DNA from 4 places in the Lysinibacillus sp. RS11 genome. Region 1 is predicted to be linked to each of the others. Evidence: riboswitches for the same ligand, from Rfam matches in the RefSeq annotation. Region 1 holds a riboswitch; each other region holds the start of a gene.
What was found. Region 1 has a riboswitch for cobalamin ahead of AB9L17_RS11630 (ABC transporter substrate-binding protein). Riboswitches for the same ligand answer to the same signal wherever they lie in the genome.
Positions count from the first base shown of each region.

Region 2: another riboswitch for cobalamin. It lies ahead of AB9L17_RS22320 (FecCD family ABC transporter permease); the one in region 1 lies ahead of AB9L17_RS11630 (ABC transporter substrate-binding protein).
Region 3: another riboswitch for cobalamin. It lies ahead of AB9L17_RS02970 (FecCD family ABC transporter permease); the one in region 1 lies ahead of AB9L17_RS11630 (ABC transporter substrate-binding protein).
Region 4: another riboswitch for cobalamin. It lies ahead of AB9L17_RS10365 (ribonucleoside-diphosphate reductase subunit alpha); the one in region 1 lies ahead of AB9L17_RS11630 (ABC transporter substrate-binding protein).

Region 1 is NZ_CP168124.1:2,275,446-2,279,364, reverse strand. It holds gene AB9L17_RS11640 (S9 family peptidase) at 1-18, opposite strand, end outside; gene AB9L17_RS11635 (precorrin-3B methylase) at 401-1,060, opposite strand; gene AB9L17_RS11630 (ABC transporter substrate-binding protein) at 1,115-2,110, opposite strand; gene AB9L17_RS11625 (hypothetical protein) at 2,238-2,381, shown strand; cobalamin riboswitch at 2,595-2,779, opposite strand; gene AB9L17_RS11620 (GTP-binding protein) at 3,103-3,919, shown strand, end outside.
Region 2 is NZ_CP168124.1:4,324,580-4,328,498, forward strand. It holds gene AB9L17_RS22305 (DMT family transporter) at 1-24, shown strand, start outside; gene AB9L17_RS22310 (monooxygenase) at 122-430, shown strand; gene AB9L17_RS22315 (ABC transporter ATP-binding protein) at 609-1,406, opposite strand; gene AB9L17_RS22320 (FecCD family ABC transporter permease) at 1,412-2,458, opposite strand; cobalamin riboswitch at 2,613-2,771, opposite strand; gene AB9L17_RS22325 (biotin transporter BioY) at 2,944-3,540, shown strand; gene AB9L17_RS22330 (YdhK family protein) at 3,667-3,919, shown strand, end outside.
Region 3 is NZ_CP168124.1:572,682-576,600, forward strand. It holds gene AB9L17_RS02965 (acyl-CoA dehydrogenase family protein) at 1-1,431, shown strand, start outside; cobalamin riboswitch at 1,578-1,760, shown strand; gene AB9L17_RS02970 (FecCD family ABC transporter permease) at 1,972-2,973, shown strand; gene AB9L17_RS02975 (adenosylcobinamide amidohydrolase) at 2,970-3,919, shown strand, end outside.
Region 4 is NZ_CP168124.1:2,054,271-2,058,189, reverse strand. It holds gene AB9L17_RS10365 (ribonucleoside-diphosphate reductase subunit alpha) at 1-1,430, opposite strand, end outside; cobalamin riboswitch at 1,593-1,778, opposite strand; gene AB9L17_RS10360 (hypothetical protein) at 1,889-2,572, opposite strand; gene AB9L17_RS10355 (ECF transporter S component) at 2,569-3,066, opposite strand; gene AB9L17_RS10350 (bifunctional adenosylcobinamide kinase/adenosylcobinamide-phosphate guanylyltransferase) at 3,179-3,571, opposite strand; gene AB9L17_RS10345 (histidine phosphatase family protein) at 3,520-3,919, opposite strand, start outside.

The DNA.
Region 1 (3,919 bases):
CCCTTGTTTGGATGTCATATTTTCCCGCCCCTTTTTGTTAATTGCATTACATAGTACAATATTTCGACGCCCTAAGTATTATTCCTCCTTATAAACAGAAAATTTTTAAAATTACCCGTGTTATATCTTATTTGAGATGTTTAAAAACATACACTGAAAAAAAGTAGCTGCTTCGCAATAATGACGAAGATCTACGGATATAATTTATTTCAAAGTATGCAACTTTTACCTAAACGCTCTCCTATTACTAATACTTGAGAAATAGCTTCACGAGGAGATGAACATATTGGTGCTGGATTATTGTCAAAAATACCATGAAAGTTGGCTCGAGTATTCCAATAGAAGAAACAAAAAGATGGTCTAAAACTCAAAAAAAGTAGCGTGTTTTATCATCACTTTTTTACATTTTCCAATACTCAGCAGAATTTGTTCTGCGATAAAATTTATAAAAAGGTTCATTCGGACGAGCATGCTCATTATAGAGTCGAATGATTTCATGAAGTAAACTTTCAATACGGTCAACTGCCACCCTTTTAGCAAAGAGCGTCCCAGCTTGCGCATTTGCCCCCATTGGCACCGCCCCTAAATAGACATCAAAGCTATCTTTTTGATAAACAAGGCCAATATCATCATACACTGCATTGTAGCAGGCAGAGGCACAGCCATTTACGTTTAAACGTAATCTTGTAGGGACCAATATTCCTTCTAATGAATGAAATAGCTGTTCAGTAATCGGTGCTGCCTCCATCTTATCCCCATCACAGAAATCGCAAGCCTTCATCACAACAATTGGTCCTTGCTTTGCCACATACAGGCCAGCATCTTGTAGCTCCTTAGTCGTATCTGCTACATCTACTGTCGGAATAGATAATAATATACTGTAAGAAGAGGAGTATTTGATCGCACCAATTTCTCCTACAACCTTTGCCATTGCTTGAAATTGTGCAGGGGTATAATGTTTATTAATAATACCCGGGCTAACTGCAAGACGTGTAAACTCTCCATTATGATTTAGCTTTTCAAATGTTTTGTCCGGTATATTTTTACAAAATGCATTCATTTATAACTCTCCTTATAAAAAAAGAACTAGCAAGTCGCTAGCTCCTTATTTAGTCTAAAAGTTTTCAGGGTAAAAGCCTTTTGCTAAAATTTGAATAGCTTCTGCAGCACGAACCCCTTCTGATGCAGCAGAAAGCGGTAAGATCACAAAGTGTTCATTTTTAACAGCTTCCATTTCTTTTAAGGCAGGATCATTTTTTAAGAAGTTAATTTTTTGTTCCGCCTTTGTTTCTCCGTAATCAACAACAACAACGACTTCTGGATTACGATCTACTGCATCTTCTTTTGATACCGTAGTCCATCCTGATTCCACATCACCAAAAATATTTTTACCACCAGCAATCGTCACAAGCTCATTCATAAAGTTTTGTCCAGCAGTAAGGACATCTTTATCACCACTATCAAACACTAATACACGCAGTTCTTCCCCATTTTGTGGTAATTTCGCACGTACAGCTTCTACATCTTTGGTCATTTGTTCAATTAAAGCATCTCCACGTTCTTCGACACGGAATATTTTTGCGATATTTCGGATATCTGTGAAAATATCTTCTAATGTTGGTTTCGTCATACTTGAGGCTGTATGTAAATAAGTGTGAATCCCTAATGCCTCAAGCTCTTCCTGTGTACCAACACCTTTCTCTCCAAAGGCGCTTTTCCAACCGCCGTATAAAAAATCTGCTTCTGCATCAATAACCTGTTCCTTTGAAGGATACTGTTTAGCTAACACAGGCACTTTATCGTAGGCAGCTTGTAGGGGCTCATAAATATTGTCATCTAAATAGGCGGTACCTACCATAGAATCTTCCAAGCCTAATGCCAACATAATTTCTGTTACATGTTGATTTAAGCTAATCGCTTTTTTGGGTGCTTCTGTATACACTTGTGTCGTTCCATTATTGTCAATTGTGATCTCTGTCTTGTCAGTTTGTGCAGGCTCTACCTTCTCACCTTGTGCAGCTGATTCTGATTTGTCCTTTGCATTACATGCTCCTAGAATAGCGATTATTGCTATTGCAAAGACAAGCCACAAGCTTTTCCATTTTTTCATGTCCTCGTCTCCTTTGTGTCAAATATATAGAAAGAAATCCCTTGACTTCCTCGCTACTGAATGATCAATTATGACTCGGCATAATTGCGTCCGGATTCGGCTTTGTGCTTAGGCCAGCAGATGTTTTTTGTGCGAAAGCGCAGTGCTAACGGAGCGTCAGCAACAAATGTTTTTTGTGCGAAAGCGCAATGCTAACGTAGTGTCAGCAACAGATATTTTTTGTGCGAAAGCGAAGTGTCAGCAAAAGGGTTTTAACTGCGCGAAAGCGTAGCGGCAGCGGCAACACAGCACCGATGCAGGTCAGTTAGCCGTTATCGCAACGATGCTGTGGTTTTAGGCTAACATCCCCTAAGACCACCTTACCGAATCCACACCCGCTAAACATAAGTTAAAAAGGGCATAAAAAAACCCCTTGTTTCCAAGAGGTTCGCATAGTGAAAGATGGGTTCTACAACCTATTCACTAGCCCCATCCTCGTGGTTTAAGCAAAGATTACATATTGGCAGGTATCCTGGCTTAGGTTCATCATCTATACGCCTTCCCATAGCATGGCTACAGTGGCATCTTGTATAGACTCCCCATTTACAGTTGCGGGACAGCATCGGATTCGCACCGATTTCCCTTTTAAGCAAATGACAAATCATTTGCACCAATACATCTATTATTTTTTTAAAATGATATTGCTAGACTAGCAGAAGAAATTTATGTTCGCAATCTCTCGAAAAAATCGAAAAATAAGTATTATGAATATAGTAGCACTATTTCGACATAAACACTAACTATTTTACATGAAATATTTTTGTCCCACATAACTAGCAGACAGCCAAGAAGTTTAACGGAAGATTAACAGCCCGGAAATGCCCGATTACTTTGGGGCAACAGGGTGTTCCTCTACGAGTTGGGGTGGCGAAACCCTCACTGATTAGTAGTCTTTACTTTATTTTATTTCTGTTACAATGATATTGGACGAAAAAAAGAAACGAGGATTTTTTATGCATAAAACAATTGGTGTACTCGCTCACGTCGATGCAGGAAAAACAACATTTTCTGAGCAGTTACTATTCCATACAAACAGTATTCAAGCCCGTGGTCGAGTTGATCATCAAGATACATTTCTAGATAATCATGAACTCGAGCGTCAGCGAGGCATTACTATTTTTGCGGAACAAGGTCGCATGACGATTGGAAACGATACATATACGTTAATCGATACACCTGGGCACGTCGATTTTTCGCCAGAAATGGAACGTGTTATTCGTGTTATGGATTATGCCATCATTGTTATTAGTGCGGTCGAAGGAGTACAAGGTCATACTGAAACCGTGTGGCAACTTTTACGCAAATATCATGTCCCTACCTTCTTCTTTATTAACAAAATAGATCGTGAAGGTGCAGATGTCGAAGCCGTTATGACACTGCTTCAAAAAGACTGCTCTAAGGATGTACTATTAGTAGATGAACCGCTCCGTTCTGATTATGTTTCCAATCACATGATGGAGTGGCTTGCTGAGCGTGATGAGCAGCTTCTCGATGCTTTTCTTAACGAGACGTTGGATAGCGTTAACTGCCTGACTCATATACAAGCGATGATTAAACAGGAAAAGGCCTTTTTATGTTTTACTGGCTCTGCCTTAAAAGATACTGGGATAAAAGAATTCATTTCACAGCTCCCTCTACTTACTGAGACACATTTTAACAACAATGGAACGTTCCAAGGAGAAGTATTTAAAATTCGTCATGATGGACATCAACGCTTAACTTTTATGAAGGCATTACAAGGAACTCTGCGTGTTCGTGATGAATTTTCGT
Region 2 (3,919 bases), 2.0 Mb from region 1:
GCAGGATTGAAAGCAGTATCTTAATTTATTTGACTCCTATTCTTTGTATTATGGACCAATATTGGAAATTTACTTTTCGTTATAATTACTATATAAATGAAGAGAAAAGGAGTTTTGCTGAATGGTTTATTTGTTACAAGTTGATTTTACAATGGACGGTCCTTTTGGTGATGAAATGTCTGAAGGATTTAAAGATTTAGCTCATAGCATTAATGACGAACAAGGAATCATGTGGAAAATTTGGACTGAGGATACGGTAGCTAAAGAAGCTGGTGGTGTTTATTTATTCGAAACGAAGGAAAGCGCAGAAAAATATTTAGCCATGCACTCTGCTCGATTAACAAGCTTTGGGATAACAAATATTCGTGGTAAAATTTTTGAAGTTAATGAAGCTTTATCTTCTATTAACAATGGTCCTATCCATAAATAACAGGCGTATCTGTTATTACAGACACACCTCATAGCGATAATGGACAAGAAAATCTTTGTGAATGTTATTGCGCTTTAAATAAGGGTGGTTTCTGTTCCAAACTATTCGCTTTCGCACAAAAAACATCTGCGCTCAGTCGGAACGGAAATCACCCCTCGTTTTGCCGAAGAACCGTACTTTATTTATGTAGTTTTAAAGCTTTCTTCGTAAATTGCTCTGAGACATACGTTAAATAAGGCTTCCCTGTAAGTGGATGTGTTTGAATATCAGCGTAAACACCAAAAACATCTTGTAATAATGCTGGTGTAAGTACTTCTTCTGGTGTTCCAAAATTGACAATTCGCCCTTGCTGTAAAACATAAATTTGATCACAATACATAGCTGCAATGTTTAAATCATGTATTGCCGCAACAACTGTTAAATGTAGGGTTTGAATTAGATCCATTAGCTGCAATTGATGCTGAATATCTAGATGATTTGTTGGCTCATCTAAAATAAGCATCTGTGCTTGCTGAGCGAGGGCACGGGCAACCATCACACGCTTTTTTTCTCCGCCTGAAAGAGAACTAAAGCTACGTTTCTCTAAATGAGCAATTCCTGTTTGATCTAGTGCATTTTTTACAATTTGAAAATCTCGTTCCTGATCAAGCTCAAATAGTTTTTTATGTGGTGTTCTTCCCATACTGACTAAATCATGTACGGTAAAATCGAATACGACCGGCGTTTCTTGACTCACTACTGCTAAATTTTTCGCAATACTTTTACTCGATTGCTTTAAAATATCCTGTTCATTTAATAAAACTGTTCCACTTTCTGGTTTTAATAAACGATACATATTCTTTAATAGCGTTGACTTCCCACTACCATTTGGACCGATTAACCCAACAAATTGTTTTTCCTTTATTTGTACACTTACTTCATGTAATATGCGCTCATCAGAAATGGAGAAAGATACTTGTTTCGTCTCTAATGTCATATGCTTTAATCCCCTTCACCGAAAGAATAATTGTTACGACGTAGTAGCCAAATGAAAAACGGCCCTCCACAAAAAGCTGTGATAATTCCAATTGGCATTTCTTCAGGGGCAATTATAATCCGAGCAAGTGCATCTGCCCACACTAAGAAAATCGCCCCAAACAAAGCACTAATCGGTATGACATATTTATGGTTTGAACCTACGATCAGCCGTACAATATGCGGAATGATTAAGCCAACAAATCCGATTGAACCACTTACTGCGACAAGCACACCCGTTAATAACGATACTAATAAGATAAGCTGTATTCGAAATTGTTGTAAGTTAACCCCTAATGTAACCGCTGCTTCTTCCCCAAGAAGTAATAAATTTAAGCTTCGATAATGGAGCCATAACAAGGCAAATACCACGATAAAAATAACTGTAGGAATTAAAAGATTACTCCACTTCGCACCCGCTAAGCTTCCTAGCATCCAAAACATAACTGCCTTCATTCCGCCCTCTTGCTTCGACGTCATTAATATAAAATTTGAAATAGCAGATAAAATAAACGACACCGCCATCCCTGAAAGTAAAAGTCGAAAGACAGAAACTCTACCGCCAACACATGCTAAGAAGAAAACTAACGCCATTGCTGTCAGAGAACCTATAAATGCAGATACGGAAAGAGCATAAACGCCAAGAAATGAAAAAGCACCTAAAATGATGACAGCTGTGGCCCCAACCGTTGCACCAGAAGATATCCCTAAAATATATGGTTCGGCAATTGAATTACGGACAAGAGCCTGAATAGCTGCTCCTGCAATTGCCAACCCTGCTCCAACAATAGCAGCGAGCAATACACGCGGAACTCGTATTTGCCAAATAATAATTTCCTGTGAACGACTCCAATCTTGCTCGATTGAGTTTTGTACAATTGGTATTTTGGAAAGGATAACCTTCCATACGTGAATTGGCGTCACAGAAACCGATCCAACCATTATGGCAATTGTCATTGAAATGATTAGTACTAAAAGAAGAGTCATTGATAGTAGCATAATTTTTTTATTCATCTGTTTATTAACTCCTAATCATTAATAATAGACTTAATGAAGATAAAAAAAGGGTATTCCATGCAAAATACGCATAGAAATACCCTAGATTAAACAAAGTCAGAAAGATTCCCTTCTACTATTGTCCGTAATCGCTTTCATCCTCGTGGGCATTACAGATATTCGCTAATTGGCAGGTCTCCTGGCTTCGAATCAATGTCCCTATGATTGCCTTCCCATTCTAGAACAGTGGCCTAAATGCGTCGGATTTGCACCGACTTCCCTTTTAAGTGACACTTTTACAAGATGTCACACCATTTGCATCTGATATTTTAAAATTATGACGATTCTATCATATATTTTAATAGTTAGTCTATTACTAGTAATTATTTATCAAATTATGAAGGATAAACATTTTGTGTTAACCTATATAAAATATTAGGTTGACACAAAATGTTTATTTTTTTACACTATTATTATCAATATTACTTATTAGGGGTGAAATAATGACAACAGTAGCGGAACACTCGCATCACAAATTAAGAACAGTAGATATTGCTTATATTGGACTATTTTCAACATTGATGATGATTGGCGCTAATATTACTTCCTTTGTACCTTTTATGGTTGTTGGTGGCGTACCCATCACGCTACAAACATTTTTTGCTATATTAGCAGGACTTATTCTTGGCAGTAGAAAAGGTGCACTCGCTTGTACTGTTTATATGTGCATAGGTTTAGCAGGCGCCCCTGTATTTGCACGTTTCAGTGGGGGCTTTGGACAAATTTTAAGTCCTACATTCGGTTTTATTGTTACTTTTATATTAGCTGCATATGTTGCAGGGCTTATTGTAGAGCGCAGTGGAACGAAAAAAAGCTATGTAATTGCTGCTTTAATTGCAACAGCCATTAATTATTTACTTGGGACAAATTGGATGTACTTCGCCTACAAGTTATGGGCTAGTGCTCCAGAAGCTTTTTCTTATAAGATGGCATGGCTTTGGATGATGCCTCCATTACCAAAGGATATTATTTTAGCGATATTTGCCGGTATTTTTGCATACCGTCTACAAAAAATAGTAAAAATAATTCCTGTTAAATAACGTAAGCCCTTCTTTAGTTTAATGCTAAAGAGGGCTTTTTGTTTTAGGAATCCTATATGAATGCTGTCCACAATTTCTGCACATTTATTTGCTACATTAAGAGCAAATAGTGAGGAGGAATATAATATGTTATTCAAAAGAAAGTGGTCAATTGGCTTAATAGCAGCAGTAGCTTTACTAACATTATCGGCTTGCTCTGCCGATACAACTAAGTCAGAAGCCGATTCAAAAAATAACATCGAAACTGAACATAGCACAGAGATGGATCATTCCACGATGAACCATTCAAGCTCTGGCGCAGTACCAACAACTTTGAAAAATGCTGAAAATCCAAAGTTTCCAGTTGGAAGCATCGCCATTATCACGGATGGACACATGG
Region 3 (3,919 bases), 1.7 Mb from region 1:
GTCTGGGTTAATGATGGCTATAAAAAAACGATTGAAGAGACATACAATATCGGGATTGTTGGCTATGTGCATAAGGATATTCCGCAATTAGGTAGAAAGGGAAATTATGTGTATAGCTTTGCTCAAGGCTATATACTGTCCCATACTGAGCCAGGCTTTTACTGTCCTGTTACTTTAACAATGGCAACGGCTTATTTACTCGATCATTATGCAAGTGATGAGGTGAAGGAGCGCTTTTTACCACATGTTTGTGCAACAGGAGATACCGAGTTATATGAGGGAGCTACATTTTTAACGGAGCGTCAAGGTGGTTCTGATGTTGGCGCGAATGTGGTAGAGGCGAGACAGGACGGCAAAGAGTATCGTTTATACGGCGAGAAATATTTCGCATCTAATGCAGGAATGTGTGGCGTAGCGATGGTATTGGCCCGTATGGAGGGGGCACAGATAGGCTCAAAGGGCTTAACATTATTTGCGGTTCCATGGCGGAATGAGGATGGCACTGTGAATAACCTCCGCATTCGACGTTTAAAGGATAAACTTGGCGTTCGAGCAGTGCCTTCTGGTGAGGTGGAATTTGATGGCGCACTAGCTTATGTTGTCGGTGAGCCGAATAAAGGGATTTATTATATGCTGGAGGCACTTAATTTATCAAGAATTTGCAATGCAGTTGCTTCTATCGGCATTATGCGTCGCGGTTATTTAGAGGCGAAGCACTATGTAACCAATCGTCATGCATTTGGTAAGCCTTTAACGCAATATCCTATGATTCAGGATACATTAGGGAAATATGCTGCCAAGCTTCATGTAGAAGTTGCCACTGTTTTTGATGTTATTCAGCTGTACGATAAAGTAGCAAGTGGACAGGGCAATGAACAGGACATCATTATGAATCGCTTGTATATTGCTATTATGAAAAAAGAAACGGCAGAGCAAGCGGTACATTATGCTAGTGAAGCAATTGAATTGCACGGAGGGAATGGCTATATAGAGGATTTTGTTACACCTCGCTTATTAAGAGATGCACAGGTGCTGACGGTGTGGGAAGGGACTGCCAATATTTTAGCGTTGGAGCTCATTCGTTTAGTAGATAAGTTTCATGCGCATGAATTATTTGTTCGTATCATGGAGAAACGTCTAGAAAAACTAGCTGACAGTCCATTAGTAGCAATTGTAGCAGAGCAATTAGTAAAACTAGACTTGACTTTGCAAACATTTAGTCGTTTAGATGAAGCAACGAAAACATTTGAGGCAAAAAAGGTTGCAGAAAATATGGCACATGTATATGAAAGTGTTGTAGCAGTCGAATGGGCACAAAAATTCGGCGGTAAATATGAAAAGCTAGCAGATATTTATTTAGAGAGCACATGGTCATTGCGAGAAATTGGAGCGCCAATGAAAACTGTTCAGTATTTTTTAGATATAGTCTAATAGATTAGAGTCTGGGATCTAGCAAGATTAAAAAATTTCACATAAGAAAAGCGCGAGAAATCAACGTTTCTAAAATTGATTTCTCGCGCTTTTTAAGGTATTGACCAGTTTTATCCCAGCCACTTTTTTTTTCATGTATAATTATATCAACTGAAAATTATAAAGGTTCTTTACTTATGTAAAGTGAAAAGGGAAATCGGTGTTATTCCGATGCGGTCCCGCCACTGTATGTGTGAGTTTTTTCAATCTGCACCACTGAAAATTTCGGGAAGGCTTGAAAAAGCGAAGGAAGCACGAGCCAGGAGACCTGCCTTTATAGAAAACACGTTGCAGCCTACGAGGATAGGGTGGTGGATTTTGTATACGTATTTTTGTGCAAATTTGATCCCCTCATCTTTTTTTGATGAGGGGTATTTGTTTTGTAAGATGGATGTCGATAAATTCTCAGTATTAGGCAATTTCAAGCCAAAATGTATCGATAAATCAGAAGAACAAGTCGTTAAATATTGGCACAGATAGACTAAGGGGGAGAGCCTTTAAATGAGTAGAACGATTATAGCCTATGTAACAGCAATTACGCTTCTAATTATTAGCATCTGGTGTGGCGTAGCAATAGGCTCAGTTCATATTCCACTAGAAGTAGTGTGGAATAAGGCAGCTGATGAAACAGCTGCCAATATTTTATGGAAAATTCGTTTACCTCGAGTCCTGCTGGCGGGGCTTGTCGGAGCATCGCTTGCCATTGCAGGGGCAGCTTTTCAAGGCTTATTAAAAAATCCTTTGGCAGATCCTTATACGTTAGGTGTTTCCTCTGGTGCATCAGTTGGCGCAGTGATGACGATTTTCTTTAGTATTTCAATTCCAGTAGTAGGCCATTATGCATTACCAATCTTCAGTATGCTAGGTGCAATATTAACGATGGTAGCGGTCATGGGCTTTGCTAGAATGGTAGACCGCTCACTAAAAATGGAAACCCTTATTTTAACAGGGATCATCTTTAGTTCATTTTTAGGTTCCTTAATTTCCTTAATGATTGCATTATCTGGTGAGGAGCTACGACAAGTTATGGGATGGCTGCTCGGCTCAGTATCGATGCGAGGTTGGCCTTTTGTTCAAATGATTATTCCGTTTGTGATAATTGGTTCAATTATGCTTTGGACACAAAGACGCGAGTTAAATGTTTTGTTATATGGAGAGGAACGCGCAAAACATTTAGGTGTTCATGTTAAGCGTAGTAAATATATAATTTTGATAGGCGGGTCAATGTTGACAGGAGCAGCTGTAGCAGTTTCTGGTACGATTGGATTTGTTGGCTTAGTTGTACCCCATATGACGCGAATGCTTTGGGGTTCAGATCATCGTCATTTATTGCCATTATCATTTTTAAATGGTGCAACTTTGCTCATTATTTGTGATTTAATAGCAAGAACAATTATTATGCCAAGAGAGCTACCAATTGGCGTTATTACTGCATTTATTGGGGCGCCCGTTTTTTCTTATATTTTTTATAAGCAACGTAGAAGCAAGGGGGGACGGGCATGATTGTTGTTGAACATCTTTCTGGAGGTTATGGAGATGTGCCGATCGTTCAGGATATCAGTTTTTCCGTTGAAAAAGGAAAAGTACTAGGGATTTTAGGCCCGAATGGTAGTGGGAAATCCACACTATTAAAAGTGATGAGTGGCATACTACCAGCTACTGCAGGCACTATAGTCGTAGATGGTAAAAATATTAGCGCTTATAATGCCCGTGCATTGGCAAAAAAAATGGCAGTGCTACCACAATTACATGCGAATGCCTTTTCAAACAGTGTACGTGAGGCAGTATCACTTGGACGTTATCCACATCAAACAGGCTTCTTTTCAAGTTGGGCTGAACGAGATGAACAAGCAGTCCAACATGCAATGCTGCAAACAGGTGTGAAACGCTATGAACAGACACCGATGGAATTTTTGTCGGGCGGGGAACAACAAAGAGTTTTTGTAGCCCAGGCCCTTGCGCAAACGGCGGAAATATTACTGCTAGATGAGCCAACGAACCATCTAGATATTGCCCATCAACGTCAAATTTTAGATATGGTACGAAAGGAAGCAATTGAATGTGATTTAACTGTTATTATGGTACTACATGATATGAATTTAGCTTCCCTCTATTGTGACGAATTATTACTAATGGAAGACGGAAGGATGCGAGCATTTGGAGCACCACATGAAGTATTAATCGCTTCGGAAATTGAAGATGTCTATCATGCGCGAGTAGCGACTTATGCACATCCCGAAATTCCAAAGCCTCAAATTACAATGATGCCAGCCTCAATCGAACATCAGCAACGTGCTGTCATTAAAAACGAAAATTTCACTGTTACGAATCATTACATTCAGCTTCAATCGGAGTATCCGTTAAAAACGGTTTCCTCAGCAGTTCATAATCCGGGGATCGGTTGGTATGATTGCCTATTAAATCGCTCTGTACCAATAGATTATGTCAT
Region 4 (3,919 bases), 220 kb from region 1:
CTGCCTAAATTAATAGATGATAAGTTACATACAACGAAATCTCCAGGCTTGCGACGTGTTACGATAACATCATCTTCAAGGGTAATAGATTCGAATTCAGTAGCTGACATATTTTGGAAAATTTCTGTGCACAAGTTCGAGCTGTAAACCATCCCTTCATGCTTATTCGGATTCATACGATTTACTTCATCACGATAAAACATAAACGGCACGCCTGTTTCAAGCTGTGAGCGCATAATACGTTTCATAATATCTATCGCTGGTACGACTTCACGGCTTAATAAAGGATTGGCGATACATTCTGCATATTTTGTACGGAAAGAGCCGTCACCTTTTTTCTCATCATAGAAATCTTCTAATGAGAAGCCCATGACCTCTCGTACTTCATGTGGGTCAAATAAATGCCATTCCCCACGTGCCTCAACTGTCTCCATAAATAAATCCGGTAAGCATAGCCCTGTGAAAATATCATGGGCACGCAAACGCTCATCCCCATTGTTTAAACGTAAATCTAAAAACGTAAAGACGTCTTTATGCCAAACATCTAAATAGACCGCGATTGCTCCTTGTCGTTGCCCAAGCTGATCGACCGAAACTGCCGTATTATTAAGCTGTTTAATCCATGGTAAAACGCCACTTGATGCACCTTTAAAACCTTTAATAGATGAGCCTCGGCTACGAATTTTGCCCATATAAACACCAATACCGCCGCCATACTTAGATAATGTTGCGACATCTGTATTTGTGTCATAAATACTTTGTAAACTATCATCTACTGTATCAATAAAGCAACTAGATAGCTGTCCATGTGTTTTCCCTGCATTCGATAATGTTGGTGTGGCAACAGTCATATATAAATTACTCATTGCCCAGTAAGACTCTCGCACCTTTTGTAAACGATTTTCTGTTTCATCCTGCATCAATGTCATCGCAATGACCATCCAACGTTCCTGTGGTAACTCGACAGGTGTTTTCGTATAATCACGAACAACATAACGGTCCATTAATGTTTTTAAGCCAATATATGTAAACAACTCATCTCGACTTTGTTCTAAATATGAAGCAAGTTCCTGAAGCTCCTGCTCACTATATTTTGTTGTTAAACTTTCATGATACAAACCAGCCTCTGTATAGCGTGCTAATTGTGCTGGGAAAACCTGATAAACATCTTTCACAGAAACACCGCGGCGCATTGCAAATTGGTCATATAATTTTTCTAAATAAATTTGCGCTGCAACAAATGTCCAATATGGCTCCTCTTCATCAATTAGGCTAAGCGTTTGTAAAATCATCGCATCCGCCCATGCCTCAAATGTGGCATTGTCATTTTTTCGTAGCCATCGATCCGATAACCTTACAAAACTTTCAAGTTCATCCTCCGTGTAACTTTTCTTTAGCTTAGCAATTTGCTGTTCGATTTGAATTGTCATATACACATACTCTCCCTTTCTATCTCCAGACAACACAAAAGCGATCACGCATCCTCTATCGGTTGCGTGATCGCTGTAAAATCGGAAATGGAAATGAAGGACATGCACACACAGAAGTGAACAAATCTCTCGCCTCCACTTCTCAATCCCCGAAGAATGTGTCGCTGTCTTGAACAAATCGGCAGGTCTCCTGGCTCATGCTTCCTCCAAATGATCGCCTTCCCATTGTTAACAGTGGCCTCTGCATCATTTGTCAGCACTTACAGTTGCGGGGACAGCTTCGGCTTAAGATGCTCTTTTCCGAATTCCCTTTTAAACCATATTGGTACCTCTTGTTCAAAATACTATATATAGTGTTTTAACTCCTAAACAAATCTAACATATGGTGTTTATTGTTGCAATAGGCGTTTTGCCCCTTGATTTTTATTACGCACTACTTTTTCTCGAAGCAAGCCCAATTACAAGGCAGTTTTACGTAGTTTCTCAAAATTTCTAAGAAAAATTTTTTGTGCCAGCTGCTCTTTTTCTGGATGTACACCAAGTAAAATGACTGCACACGGGCCAGCTGTTTTCTCAACATCTAACGAACATGTGACCTGTTGATTGCCAAAAAGTCGAGTAAATTCTGCTTGCAAACCTTTTGATCCAACTGGCCAAACTTGCTGCACGATTTCCTCTTTCCATGCCTGAAAAATAGGCTGTAGCTGTGCGACATCCTCAGGCTGTGCAAGGACTTCATTGCCTACAAGCGGCAGTCCATAAGTGTACCAAATCAGCTGATCATGCTTATAGGGTGTACGTTGCTGCTGTTCACCAAGCATCGTTATGGACAAACCAGATTGTACAGTCGGCATATTGGACTCAGTGCTACCGTCTATTTGCGGACAAATAAGACCAGCTTCATCAAAAACCTGCTGAATGCCTGCCACATAGCGAGACCATGCCACACCCCCTGAAAAATTAGCGAGTAGGACATGTGTAGGTAAAGCATTTGCGGCAAGCTGCTCTAAAAAAGTAACACGTGCTGTCAAGTATGCCGTGAGTTGATCTGAGGCAGACACAACATCTTGCGGTTTTTCACCAATTGCTGCGGCATTATCTGTCGTAGCAATCAGCTCCCCTACTTTTATGGCATTTCTCAATGTAATCGCCCTGCCTTACGCACAAATACTTTAGATAAAATTGGCATTGCAACTGCAACGATGACTAAATTAATTAGAGTTGCCAACGGTAGACTAGTAAGAGATGCCCAATAAAATGCCGGACTAATGATAAAGTAAAACGGTAATGGTGCCACAACGCCATTTAAAATAAGTGCCACAGGCCATTTCCAGAAATGCATTCCTTTATTATGCATAATCCCGAAGATCCATACTACGATAAACATCTCTACTGCGATAATAATATGGAGTGGTCCAAGTGGGAAGCCAGAAGTTAAGGCCGTAATAAAATGCCCAATTGCCCCTGCAACCCCAGCCAATACTGGAGATAAAAATACAACGCTCAAAAATGCAGGAGCCGCGTCCAGTGCAGCAGTTGTAATAAATGGTGTTGGAATTTTAATAACTGCCCCAACTGCACAAATTGCCGCTACCATGGCAACGAGTGTCAATTTCATTAATCTTTGTCGATCCATTCCATTCCCTCTTTTCTTTTAAACATTGTTCATTATAGCGTGAGGTTAATTTCCGTTTCGGCTGAGCGCTTGGAAGTGTACGATGAGCACCCCATTCAACTGACTAACTACGTCATTTGATTTGTTCCCCAATACCGTACCAAATACGTACGACATGTTCTGCTTCAGCAAATAATGCCTGGTACAAGCGCCCACATGTATCACGTAATAATCGTGCCTGTTTTTCCATCGGCACAACCCCTCGTCCCATATCGGTCACAATTATATAGAGTGCACAATTTTCTTCAAGAGTCTTTAGTCTTGTCAAAATGGTTCTGACAATGACCTCATCATCCTCCAGATCTTGTGTCACGAGCCACTTCTCTAGGTTTTTAATAACCAGTACATCACAGCTAGGAGTGTCATCAGGTACATAGCCATCTACTAGCTCAACTTTTTGATCTGCAAGTAAATTCATGACATAGTCGGTTTTTCCACTATAAGCTCCTCCGATAAAGACATGCATCTCGCCCCCTCCTCCCAAGCCTTTCTTGAAAACGATAAAGAAAACATTTTATCATGCGGTGTATGGTACGTCCAAAAGGGTTGCTCAGTCGGTGCAAATGCAACAAGAAGTGCTCGAATGACGCCACCATGCACAACAAGATGATAAACGTCTTCTCCTTTTGGTAACGTTGTAAATCCTTCAATGACTCGCGCACAAAATGCATCAAAACCTTCCCCTTTTGGAGGCGGTGACTGTACTGGATCATCTAACCATGCACAATAACGACGATCAGATTTTAATTCCTCATATGTTCGCCCTTCAAATTCTCCGAAGTTCGACTCTCGGAATCTTTTATCTGCCATGTAA